DNA from 3 places in the Terriglobus albidus genome. Region 2 is predicted to be linked to each of the others. Evidence: predicted binding sites of a transcription regulator. Region 2 holds the regulator's gene; each other region holds the start of a gene.

Region 1 (7,604 bases), 720 kb from region 2:
TTGATAGCGCTCTGCTTCAGGCTGTCGTCGATGTGCATGTCGATGCGGCCATACTGGTGCTCGCCATACTCTGCCTGCAGTGAAGCCACAAGTTCGCCCAGCGTCTTCTTCTCATCAGCCATGATGTTGGCCAGCAGCAGGCTGTTCAGCAGGCCATCGCGCTCCGGCAGATGCTTGGAGATGCCCATACCACCGGACTCTTCCCCGCCGATCAGGATCTCCTTCTCCAGCATCAGGTCGCAGACGTACTTGAAGCCGATACCGTGCTCATTCAGCTTTCTGCCATGCTTCGCGCAGATGCGATCGATCATCTTGGTGGTGTTGAAGGCACGCGTCACCTCTCCTGGCCACTGCTTGCGTTCGATGAGCCACTTCAGCAGAACACAGAAGATCTTGTGCGCATCCACCACGTTGCCGTGCTCATCAACGGCGCCGATGCGGTCTGCATCTCCGTCGGTGACCAGGCCGGCATCGCATTTCTCTGCGACCACCACCTTCTGTGTCAGCGCGATATGCGGAAGAATCGGCTCGGGGTTGATACCCGGGAAGCTTGGATTGACCTCGCTGCGCATCTCCACATTGGGGATACCCGCTTCGTCAAAGATGCCCTTAATCACACCGCGACCGGCGCCAAACATGGTGTCGATCAGGAAACGATAGCCGGAGGCCTTGATCGCGCCCAGGTCCACAAACTTCTTGATGGCCGCAATGTACTCCGGATTGAAATCGACCTCTTCAATCGCAGCCGGCCTCTCTGCTGCTGGAAGCGGAGCCAGCAGATAGCTCTCAATCGCTGTCATGATGGAGGGCTTACCGCTGCCGCCGTAGCTGGCCTTGTACTTCACGCCATTCCACTCCGGCGGATTATGGCTGGAGGTGATCATCACCCCACCCGCCGCCTTACGGCCACGCACAGCGTAAGAGAGCGCAGGCGTCGGCGTAATGCCATTTGCCAGAAAGACCGGGATTCCGGCAGAAGCCAATACCTCGGCCGCTACTTTGGCAAAGCTCTTCGAACCGAAACGAGTGTCATACCCAATGCAAACGCCGGCTGCCGGATCTTCGTGTTTCAGCACGTAGTGCGCAATCGCGCTGACAGCGACTCGGACATTGGCATAAGTAAAATCATCGGCGATGACGCCGCGCCAGCCATCCGTCCCAAACTTAACAACGGTCTTCGCTTCGCTCATTTAAATCAGCTCTTTTCTGCCGAGTTCCTGCAGTGCCTTGACTACCTTGCCTACATCCTGGGAGTGCTCGCGTGTGGTCACCAGCAGAGCGTCTTCCGTCTCAACCACCACAAGGTCGTTGACACCTACCAGCGCCACAGTGCGCTCCTTGGCATAGACGTAATTGCCTTTGGAGTTCAGAGCGATCACGCCCTGGCCGTCGACGACATTACCGTGCTGATCGCATCCGGGCGCGGCTATCGACCGCTGATGCTCATGCAGGGCAGCCCACGAACCAAGATCATTCCATCCGAACTCCGCCGGGATGCAATAGATACCTGAGCTCTGCTCGCCCTTACCCGACCGCGGCTCCAGTACGGCATAGTCGATGGAAATGTTCTCGCACTCCGGATAAAGACGCGCAAAGACCTCTTCAAACTCAGGTGTGCCATAGGACTGCGCGATCTCGGTCAGCTTCACCGCAACCTGCGGCACGTGCTCGCGCAACGCATTCGCCAGCGTGCGCGCCGTCCACAGGAAGATACCGCTGTTCCACGAATAGCGCCCGGTCGCGACAAACTCAATCGCCGTGGGCTTATCCGGTTTCTCCGTGAAGCGATGGACATGGCGCACAGGCAGCAGCAGGCCCGGCGCGGGCATGGCGACATCACCCTGCTCGATATAGCCATAACCTGTCTCTGGCCGGGTCGGCGGAACACCCATGACAACAATGTTGTCTCCCGCTGCGGCGACTGCAATCCCGGCGCGCAACGCGGCAGCGAAACGGCCGGCGTCTTTCACGACATGATCAGATGGAAAGATACCGATGACCGTGTCCGGCTCATCGCGCTCCATCAGAAATGCAGCAAGACCGCAAGCCGGCGCCGTATTACGGGCTGCCGGCTCACACAGGATGTGCCCCACCGGTACATCCGGCAACTGTGCACCGATCTTCTCCGCGAGGACCGAGTTCGTGATCACCCAGATATTCTTGCGTTCTGTGGTCAGCGCCAGGCGGTCCACAGTCTGCTGAATCATCGTCCGTTCGCCGTCAAGCGCCAGGATCTGTTTTGCTGTGGCCTTCCGGCTGCGAGGCCAAAAGCGCGTACCACTGCCGCCTGCCAGAATGACAGGCACAAAATTGGGGGCTTTCGAAGATGTCTGTTCCATCAGTCTCCGCTGGTGATTTTGCCTACGGCTACGACAATTTCGCGAAGAATTCCTTCATGCGGGCAACACCCTTGTCAATGACGTCCTCTGACACAGCGTAGGAGAGACGTACATGCTCGGTGGTACCGAACGGCTCCCCAGGTACCGTAACCACATGCGCTTCGCTTAACAACTTAGATGCAACATCCGCCGCTGAGTTGAGTCCGCCCTTACCGAGAAATGCCTTGATATTGGGATACACATAGAAAGCACCCTCGGGCACGGTGCAGGTCAGGCCCGGGATAGACTTGAAGCCTTCCAGCACACGGTCACGCAGACGGATGTAGTCCGCACGCATCTCCGCAATGCACTCCTGGCTCGCCGTCAGCGCCGCAATCGAAGCATATTGCACAGGCGTGGAGACGTTCGACGTGCTCTGGCTCTGCAGCTTGCTCATCGCAGCGATCAAGGCCTTCGGTCCAAGCGCATAACCCGCGCGCCAGCCGGTCATGGCATAAGTCTTCGACAGCGAACCGAGCACGAGAACGTGCTCCTTGCAGTCGGTAAACGATCCGCCGCTGATGCAGGCGCCAGTGAAGTTCAGATACGCGTAGCACTCATCCAGCAGGACGTAGATGCCTTTCGCATGCGCCAGGCGGACAATCGACTCCAGATCAGACGGAGCGATGATTGCACCCGACGGATTCGACGGCGTGTTCAGAATGATGACCTTGGTCTTTGGCGTGACGACCGCTTCGATCATCTTTGCGGTGATGCGGAAGTTCTCCGACTCGCTGCTCTCGACGTATACGGGAATGCCGCCCGCGTACTGAATGATGTCCTTGAAGCTGACCCAGTACGGCACCGGCAGCACAACTTCGTCGCCATGGTCGACCAGCACCTGGATCGCGTTGAAGAGCGCATGCTTGCCGCCAACGGAGAAGACGCACTCCTCTACGGCATAGTTGGTGCCGAAGTCTGCCTTGTGGCGCTCGACGATCGCCTTGCGCACCTCGGGGATACCGGCAACAGCCGTATAACGCGTGTGGTTATCTTCGATCGCTTTGATCGCCGCATCTTTGATGTGACGCGGAGTCGCAAAATGCGGCTCACCTGCGCCGAAGTCTGCCAGGTCAATCCCCTGCGACTTCATCTTCAGAGCCTCAGCGGTAATCGCCATGGTCGCTGAAACTTCGATGCGGTTAATGCGGTCGGTCAGAACCTTCTTCTGCGTTGCTGTTGCGGTGGTCATAGTACCAGTGTCGCAGATTCGACCGTTAGAGCGAAACCCCTAGCTTCGCTACACTTTCGCCCGCAGGCGATCCATGACAAGCGCCGGCACCAGGCTGCTGACGTCCCCGCCCAGTTGAAACACGCCCTTAATGAGTCGCGAGCTCACATAGGTGTACTTTTCATGAGGCAGCATAAAGATGGTCTCTAGCTCGGGATCGAGCTTCCGGTTCATCATGGCCATCTGGAACTCATACTCGTAGTCGCTGATAGCCCTGATGCCACGCAGCACCGCTACTGCCCCCTGCTGCCGGGCAAAATCCACCAGTAGACCGTCAAATGTCTGGACGGAGACATTCGGGAAGCCCTCAGCAGCTTCGCGGATCATCTCCAGCCGCTCTTCCACCGTGAATAGTGGTGTCCCCTTGTTCACATTGCGCAGAATGGCCACTACCAGGTGGTCCACGATCTTGGAGCCGCGTGCGATCAGGTCAAGGTGGCCGTTGGTCAACGGATCGAAGGTGCCGGGATAGATGGCTCGTACGGGCTGCATCGCACATGCAGCATACACGCTTATGCTGGAGATGTATGACGAACGGCTTCCTTTGCTCGGTCTGCGGGCAGATTCATCCTCCAGCTCCAACCAGCTACAGCATCAAGGCGCCGGATGCCTTTATCGCCATCCCGGATGAGGAACGAGCCACCCGCGCCCAGATCTCAGCCGAGCAATGCATCCTCGACGAACGGCAGTTCTTCCTTCGCGGACGCATCGTTCTGCCCATCCTGGACCAGCAGAACCAACCCGCACCGGAGCTTCTGGACCCACGCTCAGGCCCGGCTCCGGAGATCAGAATCGAAGCTCCCTACTTTGCCTACGGCTGCTGGGTGGAAGTGAGCCCGAAGAACTTCTTCCGGACCCATGAACTCTGGAAGACACCCGGCCGAGAGGACGAGCCACCGTTCCCGGGCTATCTTGCCAACGAACTGCATCACTATCCCCGCACGCTCGGCCTTGAAGTACTGGTCGCCACACAACCGGTAGGAAGGCGCCCCCACCTGACCGTGCTCGATCAGACACATCCTTTGGCACAGGAACAGATGACAGGGCTCAGCACCGAGCGTATCCAGCAGATCGCGGAACAGATCCTGCATCACCCGGAGCCAAGATAGAGTTGACTGCTCACCCCTCCATTTCACTAACCGGGGTACCCCACCCTTCGGGGTCCCCAGCGAACGTTGTTCGCTGGGGTGAACGCTCACAACGTTAGGGTGGGCAAGGAAGCCACAGATACCCACCCTAGCGGTCGTAACAGAACGATTCGAGCTCCGCTCGAACGTCCCATGTCCCCAAGGGACATGGGACACCCGGTGTATTGCGACTCAAGGCTTTAACGCAACAACGCCGCCCTTTCGGGCGGCGTTGTTGCACACACGACCAATTACTTGCGTCCGCGGACGACCTCCTGAGCCGCCGCCTCGCCGTTCTCCGGCACCGCTGGAATATCTGCTGCTGCGGCACCGATCTTCAGCTTGGCGCGCAGTTCACTGTTGATCCGCTCAAAGGTGTCCTTGTTCTCTTTCAGGAAGCCGCGCACATTCTCACGTCCCTGACCGATGCGCTCGCCCGAGTAGCTGTACCAGGCGCCGCTCTTCTCCACGATGTTGTTGGCCACAGCCAGATCGAGCACATCGCCCTCGCGGGAGATACCTTCGCCGTACAGGATGTCGAACTCAGCCTCGCGGAATGGAGCCGCAACCTTGTTCTTTACCACCTTGGCCTTGGTGCGCGATCCGGTGACAACCTCGCCTTCCTTCACCGCGCCGATACGGCGGATATCGATACGAACCGAAGAGTAGAACTTCAGCGCACGTCCACCGGTGGTGGTCTCGGGGTTACCGAACATAACTCCGATCTTCTCGCGGATCTGGTTGATGAAGATCAGGCTGGTGCGGGACTTGGCAACCGTTCCGGTCAGCTTACGCAGCGCCTGCGACATCAGGCGGGCCTGCAGACCAACGTGCGAGTCACCCATCTCACCATCGAGTTCGGCCTTCGGTACCAGCGCTGCTACTGAGTCGACAACCAGCACATCGATGGCGCCGGTACGAACCAGAGCCTCCGTGATCTCCAGTGCCTGTTCACCGTAGTCCGGCTGGCTGACCAGAAGGTTGTCGACATCAACGCCAAGCTTGCGGGCATAGATCGGATCCAGGGCATGTTCGGCGTCGACAAACGCCGCCAGGCCGCCGGCCTTCTGCGCCTCCGCGATGATCTGCAGGGTGATGGTGGTCTTACCCGAAGACTCAGGACCATAGATCTCGATCACACGGCCGCGGGGCACGCCGCCCACCCCAAGGGCCGCATCGAAAGAGATGGACCCGGTCGAAATCACCGAGATCGGAACGATGGCCTCACGCGCGCCCAGGCGCATGATCGATCCCTTGCCAAACTGTTTCTCAATGCCGGCCATTGCCAGCTCTACTGCCCTTAAACGGTCATCCGCCACGTTGCGTGTCTCCTCAGTCGGTCCCGCATCCCTCTTGCCTGCTGCAGGAAATCAGAGTCTAGCAGCAAAGCGGCGGCACAAGCAAAGAAAAAGCGAAAGTATTTTTGCCCCTCCCAGTGGAAAACCGGTACAAAACCAGCCGCGCTATGATTCGGAAACGACCATGGCCACCAAGTCCGTCAAGCCAGCCACTGCACCTGCTAAAAAACCTTCCGCCCTGAAAAAGGTCGCCGCGAAAAAGAGTCCCTCAAAAAAGGGCTCGCACAATCCGCTTGCCCCGGAACGGATCGCCGCCATCCTGGATGCCCTGCGCAAGGCGTATCCCAACGCGGTCTGCGCGCTGCACCACAACTCTGCCTGGGAGCTGGTCGTCGCGACGGCCCTCTCCGCCCAGTGCACTGACGTCCGCGTCAACATGGTCACGCCAGAGCTCTTCCGCACCTTCCCCACCCCCAAGGCCCTGGCCGAGGCGCCCCTGCCCGCCATTGAGGAGATCATCCGCACCACCGGCTTCTTCCGCGCCAAGGCGAAGAACATCCAGGGAGCCGCGAAAGCCGTCGTTGAGAAGTTCGGGAACAAGGTCCCGCAGACCCTGGAGGAGCTGATCACGCTTCCCGGCGTCGCACGCAAGACCGCCAACGTCGTTCTCGGCTCATGGTTCGGTATCGCCGTCGGAGTGGTGGTGGATACCCATGTACTTCGGATCTCACGCCGGCTTGAACTGACCAAGCATACGGACGCCGTGAAGGTGGAACGGGACCTGATCAAGATCCTTCCCAAGGACGAATGGATCAACTACTCGCACCGGATCATCTACCACGGCCGCCAGGTCTGCATCGCCCGCAAACCCCGCTGCGCCGAATGCACCCTCGAGAGGCTCTGCAACTCCAGCGACAAAACCTGGAGCTCACACTAAAACGAAACCCATACCGTCAAGCCGGATAACCCCACAACAACACTAACAAAATCAATATATTACAAGAAATATAGAAACTTTTTCTTTAGCTAATTTCAGTTTCAAGCGAACGCCAGAATAACTGCACCTGCCGTAATCAGCAAGCCACCCAATACCTTCAGTGGTGTCAGCGCTTCTCCCAGAAACATCCACGCAAAGACGATCACCAACGCCACACTCAGCTTGTCGATCGGGGCCACACGAGACGCCTGTCCAAGCTGCAGAGCACGGAAGTAGCACAGCCAGGAGAGCCCCGTCGCCAGACCGGATAACGCAAGAAAGATCCACGACCGGGTATTGATATGGCGCAGCTCGCCGTGCTTCCCCAGGCTCAGCGCGATCCCCCAGGCGAAGACGAAGATCACGGTAGTACGCACCGCCGTCGCCAGGTTGGAGTCAATGTTCGCTACACCGATCTTGGCAAGGATGGCTGTGGCCGCCGCGAAGACAGCCGAGAGCAGCGCCCATACCAGCCAGCTCATACGACCTGCTCCAGAGCAGACGCAATCGCCTTCGCGAGCGAGATCACATTGGCCTCCTTCGCTTCGACAGTCGGCAGGTAGCCCGCATCACGCAGCGTAGCAGAGGTAATGG
Region 2 (7,604 bases):
ATGGTGGCGATTGAGCGTACCCTGCATCAGGATGGGCTGCGCTACGCGCACCGTTCCGGATCCGGTAGATGCGTTAAGGGAAAACTTGGCGTTCCCCACGGTAAGCCGAACCGAGCCTGATCCGGTCTCGAGTTTCCAGTCGGAAGACGGCGTACCGTCAATTTCGATATCTCCAGATCCGGTTCCAGCCCGCAGACCTCCGTTGAAACCGTGGATCCGGAGGGAGCCGGATCCCGTTTGGGCACGCACGTCGCCGGCGGCCGACTGGCGAAGCTCAATGTCACCAGAGCCCGTCTGAAGCGTCGCTGAACCATGAATTCCGTCGGCGCGGATCGATCCTGAGCCGGTTTCCAGCTTCGCATCTGAGCCAATATTTGAGACTTGAACGTCACCGGAACCGGTATTGGCGGTAACTGCTCCCATGATTCCGCCGATCATGACGGAACCGGAACCGGAGTTGGCCCGGAGATTTGTCGCGGTCGGAACGTTGATGTCGTAGTCGATGACGATATTACGGTAAAGATCGTTATTGCCTTGAGTCTGACCGATCGTAACGCTGGAACCCGACTGAACAATGGGCGGGTTGGCGACAATCTGGCGGATGCGCTCGTCGGCATTACCGGCAAACCATCCTCCGGAGCCGGCGCGAACGTGGCCGACGATCCGAACCTCCGAATTCGAGCCGGGAACAACCTTGACGTATCCGGAACCAGTGGAGACGCTGACATTGGTCGACCCGGAGACAGTGAGGGTACGGGAAAAGTCCTCAGCCGTGGCGAGTACGGCGACGGCTGCGAGTGCGGTTGCGGTAAGTAGAGTACGAAGGATCTTCATGGTTGTTCCCTCTATGGTTTCACGATAAAACGCAGTTTACTGCTGCAGAATGACCTGGTCGTTCTGGTTGAGACCGCTCAGAAGCTCGGTCCTTGTGCCGTTGGAGATGCCTACTTTTACGGGGACTTTCCGGCGGCCCTTCTCTGCCTTGGAGTCCGGGATCTCGATGCTGGCGTTACGCTGCTTATCGTAGATAACAGCCTGCTCCGGAACGGTGAGCACATTCTTGTGCTCTTCGAGGATGACCTCGGCGTTTGCGGTCATATTGGCCTTCAACTCGCCGCCGGGATTGTCGATCGATACCCGTACTTCGAAGGTCGTAACGTTGTCCTTCTCGACACCCAACGGAGCGATCTTGGTGACCTTGCCGTTGAAGACTTTGTCCTTGAAGCTTTCCACGCGGATGCGAGCAGGCTGACCCAGGTAAACCTTGCCGATATCGCTCTCATCGACCTTGCCCTGTACGTAGACCTGGGTTGTATCGCCCAGGGTCATGACCAGGGTGGCGGTGGATCCCATCACAAGAATGGAGCTGACGGCATTGCCGAGCTCTACATCCCGGGAGAGGATCATGCCGTCGATCGGAGAGACGATGTTGGTGTAGCTGAGCTGCTCTTCAAGCTGTTTGAGCGATGCCTGAGCCTGCGCAACCTGTGCCTCCGCCTGGTGCAATTTGGCGGTGTCAACGGTGATCTGGGCAAGAGCTTTATCGCGCGCATTGGCGGCGGCAGCGTACTTCTGCTGCGCATCATCCAGCGCCTGCTGGCTGACAACTCCTTGCTTGGACATCGCAAAAGCGCGTTCGTAAGTGTTTTTGAAGTTGGGCAGATCAGGAGCCTGGGCATTCACTTTGTCGAACTCGATTGCGGCGGCGGCGGCCCGAGCGTTGGATTCTGCGGCGGTCAGTTGCGCCTTCTGGGCGGCAACCTGATCGAGAAGTTCCTGCTGGTCGAGCTGGGCAAGAGGCTGGCCGATCTTGACCGGCTGGTTGATATCGGCAAAAAGCTTAGTGACGATGCCGGAGGCCTTGGATTTGACCTCGACTTTGACGATGGGCTGAACCTTACCGGTGGCAACTACAGAGCGAGCGATGTCGCCGCGTTCCACCTTCGACAACTGGGAAGCATCAATCTTCGAACTGGAGCCGGAGGCCTTGATGGCAAACGTAAGGCCCGCGGCCAGAACGACGACGGCAATGCCGCCCCAGATATACAGTTTGCGCTTGGATTTGCGGGGTGCGGCCATGATACTCCTGATCCTCCGGTGGGGTGGTTACGGAAGGGAGTACGCGCGAAATAGGAGATTGGTTCCCTGAAAGTTAGGTAACAGAGGACACGCCCTTAGGCGGCCTGGTGGGTTAGAGCATTTTTCCTGTAGGCGTAGTGTAGGGTTTCCGCATCTACGGGCGTTTTCGTTTTCCGCAATGAAAACGCCGCTGCACGCTCCTCCCGGGATACCCAGCAACAGGAAAAATGCTCTAGTACTTTCGTAGCACGCCCAGGACCTTACCCTGGATCGTTACCGCGGCCGCCGGGGCGAAGATCGGCGCCATCTCGGAGTTTGAAGGTTGTAGGCGAATCATGCTGCCTTCCCTGTAAAACCGCTTTAGGGTGGCATCAGTACCGTCCACCAAAGCGACGACAATTTCGCCCTCCCGGGCGGTGCGGGTACGCTCAACCAGAACATAGTCGCCGGAGACGATATGTTCGTCCCGCATGGAATCGCCACGGACCTCGAGAGCGAAGACCTCCCGGTTGCCAAGAATATCGCTGAGCGAGATGGTTTCAGCCGTCTCGACTGCTTCCACCGGCCGTCCAGCGGCAATGCGGCCTAACAGTGGAAGGCGATCGGTACCTTTCTTGGAAGAACGTGCCGGTAGAACGTCGATCGAACGGCTGCGATTGTGTGCACGCTGCAACAAACCTTTGTTCTGTAGGTTCGTGATGTGCTTGTGAACGGTGGCAAGCGAATTGACGCCGAGGCCGCTGGCGATCTCCTCATACGAAGGGGAATATCCGCAACGCTGCGTGAATGAGGTGAGGAAGTCGAGAACGTCCTTTTGCCGCCGGGTAATTGCCATGTCTGACATTTTAGCGAATAAAAAGCGAATCGCAACAGAGAAGACGTTAGGAAGTAACTCGCTAAATTCCTCTTTAGATTCCCGTTTTGGGGCTGCGGCAAAAAAGTCCTGGTAACGCAGGCTTGCGGTTACCCCTGTGCACGAATCAAGGTAGGTACATAAGTCTTATCTGCAAAGACGTGAACGAACGCAAGAGTCGGAACTTTTAGCTTTTCGCTAGGTTAGTCAGTGAATTGGAGAAACAAATGGGAATTCTGCTGGTGGAAGACGATAAAGCCCTTGGAATGCTCTTGAAGAGGGGACTTGAAAAAGAAGGTCATCAAGTCGAGTGGTTACAGGATGGAGAAGCCGCGCTCCATCACGCAATGGAAGAGAATCCGGAGCTTGTCGTTCTGGATCTGAGTTTGCCCAAAATGGATGGAGCTCAACTGCTTGAGGAAGTACACCGCAGGATGCCCCACACTTCCGTACTTGTACTGACCGGGCGGACTCAGGTCGAAGAGCGGGTGCGCTGTCTGGATCTCGGAGCCGACGATTATCTGCTCAAACCATTCAGCTTCCATGAGTTAACAGCGCGCTGCCGTGCTGTGATGCGCCGGAAGAAGCACGTACCCGATCAGCTTCTGAAGTACGGTGTCCTGGAAGTGAACCGTATGCTCCGTCAGGTGCGCGTGGCCGACGTGGAAGTAGAGCTGACCTCAAAGGAATATGCCCTGCTCGAGTACCTCCTGCTCCATAAGGGGAAGGCCGTTTCCCGTGCACAGCTTCTGAAGGGTGTTTGGCGGACAACGTCCCATACTGGGACCAATGTTGTGGACGTATACATCAACTACCTGCGCCGGAAGCTGACCGTGCAAGGGGTATCGGATGGCGCTGCGTTGATTGAAACGGTTCGCGGCGAGGGTTATCGGTTACGGAATATGTCATTCCTCGGTGGCCTTCCGGAAAAATCAGGTTCACAGAGCGTAGCCGCCGGTAGTACAACACGGATATTGCGACACGCGTGACAATTATGGATCGTGAACAGGTGCAGGAACTGAGTGTGATGCTGCATGACCTGTGCCAACCGCTGACGGCGTTGCAGTGCCGTCTAGAGTTGGCAGAGATGGAGGGCGACGAGGAAGGCATGCGTCGCGCCATAGCCGACAGTCTGACGGAATGCGAACGCTTGAATGGCATCGCAATGCGGATGCGGCAGCAGCTTCGAGAAGCGATGCAAGACGGGCCAGGGGACCTTAAATAATGCCATTTGAAACTAGGGTGGCGAACGGATCGGTATCCGTTCGCCATGCCGTTGTTGTCAGCGCAGACGGAGACCGGCGTTTTCGATGGGTTACGTCGCTTGAGGGCCTGCGTTGGCAGGTGGAGGCCGCTTCCGGCGGCGCAGAGGCGATGGCGAGCATGGAGCAGCATATTCCGGAAGCTCTTATTGTCGACAACTGGTTGCCGGACCTGGAAGTGGATGGATTTATCGCTTGGGTACGTCAGGCATTTCCATCGGTCGATATTCTGCGTGCCGATGGTGCACCGGTGGGAGACGGACCGAGAAGCCCACGGCGGCATGAGTTGCTGCATGTCCTACGGGCAGCAGAGGAAGATATGGTGGAGACGCCGGCACCGGCGGCCGTAGTCCCCGAGCGAGAGCCTGCGGCGCCCGTCCCCGTGATTGTTCCCTCTGAGCTTCCTGTGGATGCGGCCTTGTTGCCGGGAATGATCGGTAATAGCTCGGGCATGCGCGAGCTGGCTCGCATGGTTCGTCTGGTTGCGCCCCGCGATACGACCGTCCTGATTGAAGGAGAGACGGGGACAGGTAAAGAGGTGGTTTCAAGGGCGATCCACCGGCTCAGCCCTCGCTCCCAGAAGCCATTTGTGACCTTGAACTGCGCCGCCATTCCGGAGGCGCTGTTGGAAGCCGAACTGTTCGGGCATACCCGCGGTGCCTTTACCGGCGCAGTGCAGTCACGCACCGGCCGCATTGAGGCAGCGAATGGCGGCACGTTGTTTCTGGACGAAATTGGTGAGATGCCGCTGCCATTGCAGGCCAAGATGTTGCGCTTTCTGGAGAACGGGGAACTGCAGCGGGTAGGCGACAACGAGACCGTTCGGGTAGATGTGCGTGTGATCGCTGCAACCCACCGCGATCTGGAACGGCTGAGCCAGGAGCGGACCTTCCGGCTGGACCTCTACCATCGGCTGGCAGTTTTTCCTGTGGTCATTCCGGCATTGCGCGAGCGGGCAGAGGACATCCCGCTGCTGGCGACACATATCCTCAATAAGCTTGGCGAAACGATGCCGCAGAAACGCCTCTCCCAGGCGGCCCTGGAGACCTTCCAGGGATACGACTGGCCCGGAAATGTCCGCGAATTAGGGCACGTTTTGGAGCGAGCGGCCATTCTGGCGGAAGACCGTCCGGAGATTGGAATGACGGAAGTGATCCTCCGTCGCAAACGGGCATAGGGCATTGTCATCTGTTCCAGACGTCAATCTTATGAGCGCACTTCCTTCCAAGACCGGGCGAAAGCCCGGTTTCTTGTTTCGCTCTAATGATTGAGGCTGAGAGGCTTCTTAGATGTCTGCCTGAAGAATGGAGCCAAACCTGCACTCTCTATCGGCGATAAGTTCAAACGCTTGAGGGAGAGGATGTCTGATGCAGACCAGTGCGATCAGTGATGCGTTGACGCGGTATCTGGACCTGGCCAGCTCCCAGATGAAGCTAACGGCCAGCAATATGGCCAATGCTGACACTCCCGGCTACCGGACTCAGGGTTTCAGTTTCGAAGATGAGATGCGGCACGCCATGGAGGGCACCGCAAGCGGCACATTTACTCCGGGCACGCAGGATGTTGATGGCCTGGTGGCCCGGCCGGACGGCAACAATGTCTCCCTTGAGCGCGAGGGCATGCAGTTGGCAAAGTCACAGCTCGCTTTCCGTACCGGCGTGGAACTGCTGAAGCGGGAATATTCGCGCGTCATGGACGCGATCAAAGCGGACGGTAAGGCATGAATCTGTTTGGTGTGATGGATGTCAGCGCATCCGCGCTGCAGGCCGAGAGAGTTCGCGCCGAAGTAACGGCCAGCAATATGGCCAATGCGGAGACGACCCGCACCGCCGATGGAGGACCGTACCGCAGGCAGCAGGTGGTCTTCCAGACCGCCGGCCAGGATGGCACGTTCGGCGCTGCCTTTATGTCGCATCTCGGAATGCATGGCGGCTCTGTGAGCTCAAATGCGACCGGAGGCGTGGAAGTTGCCGGAGTGCAGGATGATGCCAAAGCGCCGATTATGCGCTTTGATCCGGGACATCCGGACGCCGATGCGAATGGATATGTTGCCTATCCCGATATCGATCCGCTGACCGAGATGGTGGAACTGATGAGTGCGCAGCGCAGCTACGGAATGAATGCATCGGCGGTACAGGCAGAGAAAAGCATGATCACCAGCTCGCTGGACATCTTGAAGTAAGAGACAGATATGGACGCGATTCGGCTAACAGGAACAATTCCCGGAATCGGCAATGTGGTCACGCCACCAGCTTCGACCGAGCAGGCGGAATCTCCTTTTGCCAATGTTCTGGCGGGTGCGCTGCATGATGCCACTGCGTTGGACAAGCAGGCGCAGACGGCTGTAAAGGGTTTGATGGACGGTAGCGGTGTCGAAATTCACGAGGCGATGATTGCAACCCAGAAAGCGGACATGGCCTTCGAGTTAGCTCTGCAGGTACGGAATAAAGCCGTAGCTGCATACCAGCAGATGATGCAGATGCAGTTCTAAGACATAACAATGCCAGATCAGAAGACTGAATTACAGAAAACAGGTTCTACCCCCGGTCTCAGCGATGGCGCCGCTCCCTGGCAGCGTCTGGTGAGCAATGTCGGGGGCCGTTGGAATGCTTTACCGAAGGCGCAGCGCTCGCGTTTGATGCTGGCATCTGCAATTGTGCTTGCTGTAGTTGCTGCTCTCAGCTGGTACGGCTCCCGCACAGAATGGAAGATGCTTTTCAGTGGGCTTGATCCAAAGGATGTGCAGGCTGTCAGCCAGGAACTGAGCGCGGCAGGAATTAATGCCAAGATCTCGTCCGACGGCAGCGAAGTGCTTGTGCCTGAAGAGTTGCTGGACAAGGCACGTATGGAAGTGGCCAGCAAAGGGATGCCGCAGAGCGGACGCATGGGCTTTGAGATCTTCGATAAACCGAACTGGGTTGGTTCCGAGTTCGATGAGAAGGTCAACTATCAGCGTGCTCTTGAAGGTGAGTTGGAACATACGATTGGCACTCTTGGCTCCGTGCGTTCTGCGCGTGTCCACCTGGCCATGGCCAAGCAGGGTCTATTCAGTGCAGAGGATCATCCGGCTAAGGCAACGGTAGTGCTGAAGCTCCGCCGTTCGACCATGGCTCAGGGCGAGGCCGAATCGATTCGCAATCTGGTAGCCGGCGCAGTGGAGAATCTGCAGCCGGATCAGGTGAACCTGGTGGATGCGGATGGTCATGTCAATATGAGCGCGCCGACACAGTCGGCGCAGCAGACTGACGCTGTTCACCAGATGGAGCAGCAACTCATCTCCATGCTGGAGCCGGTGGCTGGGCGGGATAATGTACACGCTACAGTTCATGCGGAGTACGAGCAGGGCACGGAAGAAAAAACCGATGAGGTCTATGATCCGGCACTCTCGGCGACCGTCAGCATGCAACGGA
Region 3 (7,604 bases), 2.8 Mb from region 2:
TTTGGAGCGGTCTGCTGCGGAGATATCCACACCGGCATCGGCGTATGAGATGGGGCCTGAGGACTTCACGGGAATTGGAGCCAAAGATGCGCCTTCCAAAGGGAAAATAAAACAGCAGGAAGTCTAGAGTTTATCAGGATTGATGGGGGAACGGCGGCTGCTCGGCCATTCCTGTTCCGGCCGGTGCTGTCCTGTTTTGCAACAGTCTCGTGATTGTGCGGTCTCAACTGTCCAGCCCGATGAAACGTTCGCGGAGCCGCGGCTCCGGAAGCGGGCAGATTTCGTATCGCCCTGCGAGATGGTAACGAATTCGGGCGACCAGCCGGTAGACAGGATCGCCCAGCCAGGACGGAATCGCCATCAGAATCCGACCCAGTACCCTCCAGGGTCGCGTCAGCCGCACCATGACTTGTGCAACCGCCCTGGTGCGCAGGGAGATCCGCTCTTGCGGGGTGAGGGCATGTTCCAGCACGACGACGGAGTTGAGGGTCGCGGCAGTGAGGCCATACCGCTGGAGCAATTCTCCTCCCAGGCGGGAGCCGAGCGGTAGAAACAGGAGACGGCCTGTGGGGTCGCGTTGCGCGGCAAAACGCACGACGCCGTTACAGAGGGCGCAGACGCCGTCGTAGAGCAGGATGTCCCTGCCTGCGAGCCGTTGCTGTTCTTGTGCAGTCATCGTCCGGGCCTCCTTCCGTCTTTCTATACTGAATTGGATGACACGAGTGCTGGAAATGTCCCGTTCGCTGCAGCGTCGCGCCGAAGGTCTCTTTCCCGGGGGTGTGAACTCCCCGGTGCGCGCCTTCCGTTCCGTGGGTGGCGATGCTCCCTTCCTGGAACGCGCCCAGGGCGCCTATCTGTATGACGCCGATGGCAATCGCTACATCGACTATTTCGGCTCCTGGGGACCGATGGTTCTGGGACATGCCGTGCCCGAGGTTGTGGATGCCATTCGTTACGCCGCCGGCCGCAGCGCCAGCTTTGGCGCCTCGCATGCCGGTGAGGCCGAACTGGGTGAACTTATTCGCACGGCGGTTCCGTCGATGGAGCGGATGCGCTTTGTCAGCTCCGGGACAGAAGCGACGATGTCCGCCATTCGCGTCGCCCGGGGCTTCACACGGCGCCGCTACGTCATCAAGTTCGAGGGCTGCTACCACGGTCACGCCGATGGTCTGCTGGTGAAGGCGGGTTCCGGCGTTGCGACTTTCGGCATTCCTGGAAGCGCCGGCGTTCCGGATGAGGTCGCACACTTCACGCTGGCTTTGCCGTACAACGACATCGCTGCTGTTGAGGCGGCATTTGCCAAACATAAGGGAGATATCGCGGCCATCATCCTGGAGCCGGTTGTGGGTAATGCAGGCACGCTGATTCCAAAGGCCGGATATCTGGAAGCACTGCGGTCGCTCACCGAGGCAGAGGGCGCGCTGCTGATCTTTGATGAGGTGATGACTGGCTTCCGCCTGGCGCTCGGCGGAGCGCAGCAGCGCTTCGGTATCAAGCCGGATCTCACCACGATGGGCAAGATCGTCGGTGGCGGTCTGCCGGTCGGTGTCTTCGGCGGACGGGAGGATGTGATGAACATGCTTGCCCCGCTTGGCCCTGTCTATCAGGCGGGAACGCTGAGCGGCAATCCGCTGGCGATGGCGGCGGGATCTGCTACGGTGGGCCGTCTGATCCGTGAGGCGGGAACGATCTATCCGCAGATCGACGAGACGACACGACAGGTGGCCGAAGGTGTGGCGCAGGTGGCTGCGGATACCGGTGTCCGGTTGACGACGAATCGTTTAGGAAGCATGTGGACCTGGTTCTTCACTCCGGATGCGGTGGAGAACTTTGAGGATGCGGCGAAGAGCGATACGGCCGCGTTTGGCAGGTTCCATCGCGCCATGATGGAGGAAGGTGTGTGGCTGCCGCCTTCGCAGTTTGAGGCTGCGTTTATTGGGCTGGCGCATGGTAAGGATGAGGTGGAGAAGACGATTGCGGCGGCGCGGAAGGCGTTTGTTTAAGGGTAGGTAAGAACTCGTTGCCCCATTCTTCGCGGTTTCATCGCGAAGGGTGGGGTATCGAGCGAAGCGAGACCGCTTTTATCTATCTTTGCGGACAACCGATACTCAAGCGAAGTTTTGAAAAACAATCGCGCGGAGCGCGACACCCCACCCTTTGTCTTCGACAAAGAATGGGGCAACGAGCGTATCCCTACCGTTTGCTACGGAATGATCAAGAGAGAAAGACGGGTTCGCGCGTAGCGCGAATACCCAGGTCCCCGAGGGACCTTGATGGGATAAGGAAGAAGGCTTCAGCGAAGATCGAGATAGGTAAGGGTTAGAGGACTGACCTATCGGGAAGATCAGGAGAAGCCTTCTTATGCAGATTGTAGGTTGTGATTTCCATCCGCAGTGGCAGCAGGTTTCATTTTTAGATCAGGAGACTGGCGAGTACCGGGAAGCGAAGCTGGTCAACGGGGACGGGGAGGCGGAGCGGTTCTACCGGTCGTTGTCTCCAGGAGCGCTTGTAGGGATCGAGTCGTGCGGCAACGCGCAGTGGTTTATTGATCTGCTAGGCAGTCTGGGTCACACGGTGTGGGTCGGAGATGCGGCGAAGATCCGAGCCAGCTATGTACGGAAGCAGAAGACGGACCGCCGGGATGCGGACCATATCCTGAAGCTGCTGGTGGAGGACCGGTTTCCGCGGTTGTGGACGCCTTCAGCCAAGCAGCGGGATCTTCGTCAGCTGCTGATCCACCGACACAAGCTGGTGGAGATCCGGACCCGGGTGAAGAACGGGCTGCAGCACCTGGCGATGAACCGTGGCGTACAGAAGCAGTCGCGGCTGTGGAGCGTTCGGGGGAGGGCTGAGTTGGAAAAGCTTCCTCTGGAGGGCTGGAGTGCCCGGCGACGGGAGGATCTGCTGGAGCTGATGAAGGGTCTGGATCAGCAGATCAAGGAGCTGGATGAGGCAGTCGTGCAGGCGGCCAGGGAGGATGCGAAGGCGGAGCTGTTGATGAGCCAGCCGGGAGTCGGTCCGATCACGGCGATGGCCTTCGTACTGACGATCGGCGATGTGAGCCGGTTCGAGTACAGCGGGAAGGTCGCCAGCTATCTGGGCCTGATCCCCAGCGAATACACCTCGGGCGGCAAGCGCAAACTGGGAGCCATCAGCAAGCAGGGCAACCGGTTCATGCGCCAGTTGCTGGTCGAAGCAGCTCAGACGGCCTGCCGGCTGGATGAAGGATTTCGAAAGCAGTATCAGGCTCGCTGCCACCACAAGCCGAAAGCAGTGGCCAAGGTGGCGGCAGCAAGGAGGTTAGCAGTGCGGCTCTACTGGATGCTCAGGCTGAACAAACGCTATCCAGAGATCGCCCATATCGAGAGCAGCTCGGGGGTGCCCCTGGCCATCCATGGTCGTGACGTTGAGTGAGCGCTTTCGCATCCAGCACAGGCTGGATGTCCGCATAGAAGCATCATGGCCTGTTGTATATGGTCGAATCGATGGTTGGTGGGGCTAGGCCCCACAGAGATGTGATGCAGCGTTGAGTTACCCCAGAAGACACCGGTCCTCTAACCCCTTGCCTCTGGACTCTCAAACGGTGCTCCCGCATCGAATAATGACGTACGCTCTTTTTACCCCTTGACACAGTCTTCTTCCTTATCGAGGGGCACCCAGGTGTAGGCTCTCTAGGCGGTTGCGGGTGTCTTTGGCTCCATGAAGAGTTTGCCGACTGCCATCAGGATCAGCAGAAGTACGGCGCAGAGAGTGAAGACCTGGCGGGTGCCGGTGTGTTGTGCCAGTACGCCTGACAGGATCAAGCCCAGGATCTGTGCGGTGAAGATCATCGACATCAGCGTGGAGCCGACGCGGCCCATCAGGTGATGCGGCGTCTCCTGCTGAATCATTGTTTGTGCCGGGATGATGATGCCCGCGACTGAGAGGCCGATCACCAGGTTGCCGAGGATGCATGTGGCCAGATAGGGAATACCGGCAAGGATCACCAGGCCGATAGCAATTCCACTCAGGCCGGCGTAGACCAGCACCGTATTCTTCATCTTCTTGCCGAAGGTATTCAGCAGGTTCATGCCCAGCAGAATGCCGGCTCCGATGGAGGCTGAGGCTGCGCCGAAAGAGCGTGGTGTGGTGGCATGCAGCACATCGCGCACGTAGACAGCGATGAGCGGACCGAAGCATCCCAGCACGAACATGCCAGAGGCCAACGCGAGGATCACGAACAGCAGCGCCGCATGATGCAGTATGAACTGGATGCCCTGCTGCATGTCATGCAGCACGCGCGCTACACCGGTCTTGGTGGTCTGGTGTTCCGCGGCTACCGGCGGACGCGTGATGGTGATGCTGGCGATAAAACTGGCGGAGGCCACGAAGCTGATCGCGTCCACGATGTAGCAGGCCTTCGCTCCCAAAGCTGTTACCAATACGCCTGCAGCCGCCGGACCGACGATGCGCATGACGAACATGACCTGCTGCATCAGAGCATTGGCGGAGCGCAGGCCGTGCATCGGCACCGCCGAGCGGAGGGTGACTCCCTGTGCCGGATTGAAGAAGCTGGAGACGATAGAGATGGCCGCGAGAATCAGGTAAAACTGCATCGTCGCCCCAGCCCAGATCAGCAACAGACATAGAACCGCGCGTGAAAGGTCGCTGGCGATCAGCGTTCCCTTCAACGACCAGCGGTCGACGAAGACACCGGCCACGATACCCAGAAGGGCAATCGGCAACTGATAGGCGATCTGCACACCCGTCACTTGTTGTGCCGTGGCATGCAGGTTGAAGGTCAGCACGCTGATGACGGCGAACAGCGCCAGGAAGTCGCCGAAGTTCGAGACCACCTGTGCGTACCAGAGCCGGCGCATGGTGGTGATCTTCAACACCTCACGCATCGACATCGGTTCCTGGTGAACGTGCGGAGGCGCCTGGGTTTGCGTTTGGGTTTGCGTGCTCATACGGGTCTTTCCTCCGAAACGCTAAAACGCGCCTCTAAAACGCTAGGACGTGGGTGCGGTGAGGAAATTGTAGGAGCTTAAGCCCAGATTTCGGGAGTGACAAATGTAAGGTTCCTGATATTTCTTTCCAGAAGCAGAGCTGTAGCTTCTACGGTCGGCATCCGCTTTGCTCCCAGCCCCAGATGACTGCCGTCATGCAGCAGAAGATTGGAGGCCTGGCCCTTCTGGCGATTTTTCGCGATACCGCGCTCCAGCCGCTCCAGAAGCTGCTGCGGCGATGCTGGGTTCCAATCCTGCGCGGCGACATTCCACTGCACGGGGATCAAGCCGAGCTCGCGTGCAATGCGTAGGGTGGCGGGGCGGCGGGCTCCGAAGGGAGGACGGAAGAAGCGGATCTTCTGTCCGAGGGTCTGTTCCAGGATGTCGTTGGTCTGGGTAAGCTGACGCCGTGTCTCTCGCGATGAGGTGATAGCGAGGTTGGGATGGGTCAGAGTGTGATTGCCGATCAGGTGGCCTGCAGCGGCGACCCGCCGCGCCAGCACCGCTTCCGCTTTCACAAAGTTGCCCACCATGAAGAAAGTCGCATGGACCTGGTGCTGCGCCAGGATGTCGAGCAGCCGCGGTGTTGCATCAGGATTGGGGCCATCATCATAGGTGAGTGCGACCTGTCCTGGGTCAGACCCGGCAATGAGAGTGGCGCCGTAGATCTGGGATTCCGGTCGATAAGCTGCGTAAACGGAAACACCGACGCCGGCGGCCACGGCCGCTCCGGCAAGTACAGAGGAAAGCATGCCTCTTAATAATGCCTTCTGCACGGTGCTTGTTAGAAAGTCATTGCGCGAGATATCGGTATATCGGAATGGCAAGTCTTTGCCACGTGCTCTGTTCGCTACTTGGCGAGTCATGAAGTGGGTGATATTTTGCTTTTTATTCGCCTTTTCGGAGGATTTCGTCATGCTGTTCGATCTACCCAGTTACATCGCCATTGAAGGTCCTATCCGCGTGGGGAAATCGACCCTGGCAGGCATGCTGGCCGAGAAGATGGAGGCGTATCGCGTTACGGAGCCCGAAGATAATCCCTTTCTCGACCGCTTTTACCGGCAGGAACCGGGCATGGCCTTCGCCACCCAGATGTGGTTTCTTGAGGCTCGATACGCCCAGTTACAGGTTGCGGAACGGATGGCCGGCGGTGATGTTGTGCGCCAGAGCGTTGTTTCCGACTACATGTTTGAGAAGGACAAGCTCTTCGCCTGCCTGAACCTGGGGGACGATGAACTGAAGCTTTATAACCGCCTCTATGAGCCCATGCGCAATGATCTGTCGACACCTGACCTGGTGATCTACCTGAAAGCGACTCCCGACGTGCTGCGTACGCGCCTGAAACGAAAGGGCGTGCCCGGGGAACGTGCTGTCAGCGAAGAGTATTTGGAGACGGTGATCGAGGCGTATGAACATTTCTTCTCCCGCTACACGGCCAGCGACCTGCTGGTGATCGATACCTCGCAGATCGATTTCGTGCACAATAATCGGGATCTGCAGGCTCTTTTTCGGCGACTGGATGCTCCGGTAAAAGGGACGCAGCATTTCCTGATGGTGGGGTAGGGGTGCTTCTGTTGGGCAACTTCCACCCGGGCACGGTGGTTCCAAGAGAGTAGGACTCAGCACTCCTTCAGGAGTTTGTTCCCATCAGGAGCTTGTTCCCGTCAGGAGTTTGTTCCCGCCAGGAGTTTGTTCAAAGACATGTTCGATCGGGTTTTGATCTTTCTGATGGGGATGCTTCTGCTCCTCGGCTCGGGTGCGGCACAGCAATCATCGACAGCCGACACCCCAGGCGCGAATGAAAGTTCTGGAACGCTGCTGAAGGTTCAGATGCAGGAGCGTGTCAGTTCCGCGGATGCCCGGAACGGCCAGACCTTGCGCGGTCAGCTTACCGAGGCCGTTACCCTCGAGGGTCGTGCTTTCGCTGTGGGAGCTCCGGTGACGGTTACTGTGGTTGCCGTCGCCAAGGCGGGCGAGATCAACAGTGCCGGAGAGCTTTCGCTGCAGGTAGAGGCGGTTGGGCAAGAGGAAGTGCTGAGCGACGTCATCGTGATCCTGGGCAAGGAAGGCACGCGAGAGCTGGGGGATAGTGCGCCGGCCAAGGGGACTGAGGCTGTGGTGGAGGCGAAGTCCGTGCTGACGTTCCATGTTGTTCCGCTGGGGTTGGCGAATCGGGAGCGTCGGCTGGGGCAGGAGAAAAGGTTGGAGGCGGCCGGTGCGGTGGGTGCAGGTCTGTTGTCCGTGGAATAGATTTGGATCTCGCTACGCGAGATATCCCACCCATCGCCTTATCACCCAACGAAGTTCGTCCGGGACCCGAATATCCCATATCTCGGCAGAGCCGAGATATGGGATATTCGGATTTGTGGAGCTCTAAAAGCAGGTCCTTCGCCGACGCTCAGTCATTCCTACTTATCGGCTTTTACGTAGGCCAGGACCTCTTCGGCGTGGCCTTCCGGCTTTACTTTGGGGAAGATGTGCAGCAGCTTGCGGCCGGGGCCGATCAGGTAGGTGGTGCGCTCGATTCCAGTGACCGGTTTGCCGTACATCGTCTTCTGCTTGATGACGTCGAAGTAGTTGCAGATCTTCTGGTCGTGGTCGGCCAGGAGGGGGTAG

Evidence for each region. Region 2 encodes LexA, which represses DNA repair genes until DNA is damaged. Its sites were predicted from a motif close to CANTTCGCTTTTTATTCGC; they were not measured.
Region 1: recA (recombinase RecA) is a predicted target of LexA. The motif match lies at 6,137-6,155, and genes of this name have one in related genera.
Region 3: FTW19_RS04960 (deoxynucleoside kinase) is a predicted target of LexA. The motif match lies at 5,866-5,884, and genes of this name have one in related genera.

The regions. Positions count from the first base shown of each region.
Region 1 covers NZ_CP042806.1:4,759,082-4,766,685, forward strand. The annotation lists gene FTW19_RS19025 (phosphoglucomutase/phosphomannomutase family protein) at 1-1,190, opposite strand, end outside; gene FTW19_RS19030 (mannose-1-phosphate guanylyltransferase) at 1,191-2,339, opposite strand; gene FTW19_RS19035 (pyridoxal phosphate-dependent aminotransferase) at 2,368-3,570, opposite strand; gene coaD (pantetheine-phosphate adenylyltransferase) at 3,619-4,101, opposite strand; gene FTW19_RS19045 (DUF2199 domain-containing protein) at 4,137-4,718, shown strand; gene recA (recombinase RecA) at 4,988-6,055, opposite strand; gene nth (endonuclease III) at 6,219-6,971, shown strand; gene FTW19_RS19060 (EamA family transporter) at 7,073-7,492, opposite strand; gene FTW19_RS19065 (uroporphyrinogen-III synthase) at 7,489-7,604, opposite strand, start outside.
Region 2 covers NZ_CP042806.1:4,042,851-4,050,454, reverse strand. The annotation lists gene FTW19_RS15975 (DUF4097 family beta strand repeat-containing protein) at 1-834, opposite strand, end outside; gene FTW19_RS15970 (efflux RND transporter periplasmic adaptor subunit) at 871-2,079, opposite strand; gene lexA (transcriptional repressor LexA) at 2,312-2,914, opposite strand; gene FTW19_RS15960 (response regulator transcription factor) at 3,160-3,921, shown strand; gene FTW19_RS15955 (HAMP domain-containing histidine kinase) at 3,927-4,157, shown strand; gene FTW19_RS15950 (sigma-54-dependent transcriptional regulator) at 4,157-5,371, shown strand; gene flgB (flagellar basal body rod protein FlgB) at 5,562-5,918, shown strand; gene flgC (flagellar basal body rod protein FlgC) at 5,915-6,376, shown strand; gene fliE (flagellar hook-basal body complex protein FliE) at 6,386-6,685, shown strand; gene fliF (flagellar basal-body MS-ring/collar protein FliF) at 6,695-7,604, shown strand, end outside.
Region 3 covers NZ_CP042806.1:1,211,216-1,218,819, forward strand. The annotation lists gene purM (phosphoribosylformylglycinamidine cyclo-ligase) at 1-84, opposite strand, end outside; gene FTW19_RS04935 (thiol-disulfide oxidoreductase DCC family protein) at 224-676, opposite strand; gene hemL (glutamate-1-semialdehyde 2,1-aminomutase) at 714-2,003, shown strand; gene FTW19_RS04945 (IS110 family transposase) at 2,362-3,414, shown strand; gene FTW19_RS04950 (MFS transporter) at 3,672-4,949, opposite strand; gene FTW19_RS04955 (polysaccharide deacetylase family protein) at 5,027-5,740, opposite strand; gene FTW19_RS04960 (deoxynucleoside kinase) at 5,904-6,551, shown strand; gene FTW19_RS04965 (hypothetical protein) at 6,690-7,238, shown strand; gene bcp (thioredoxin-dependent thiol peroxidase) at 7,397-7,604, opposite strand, start outside.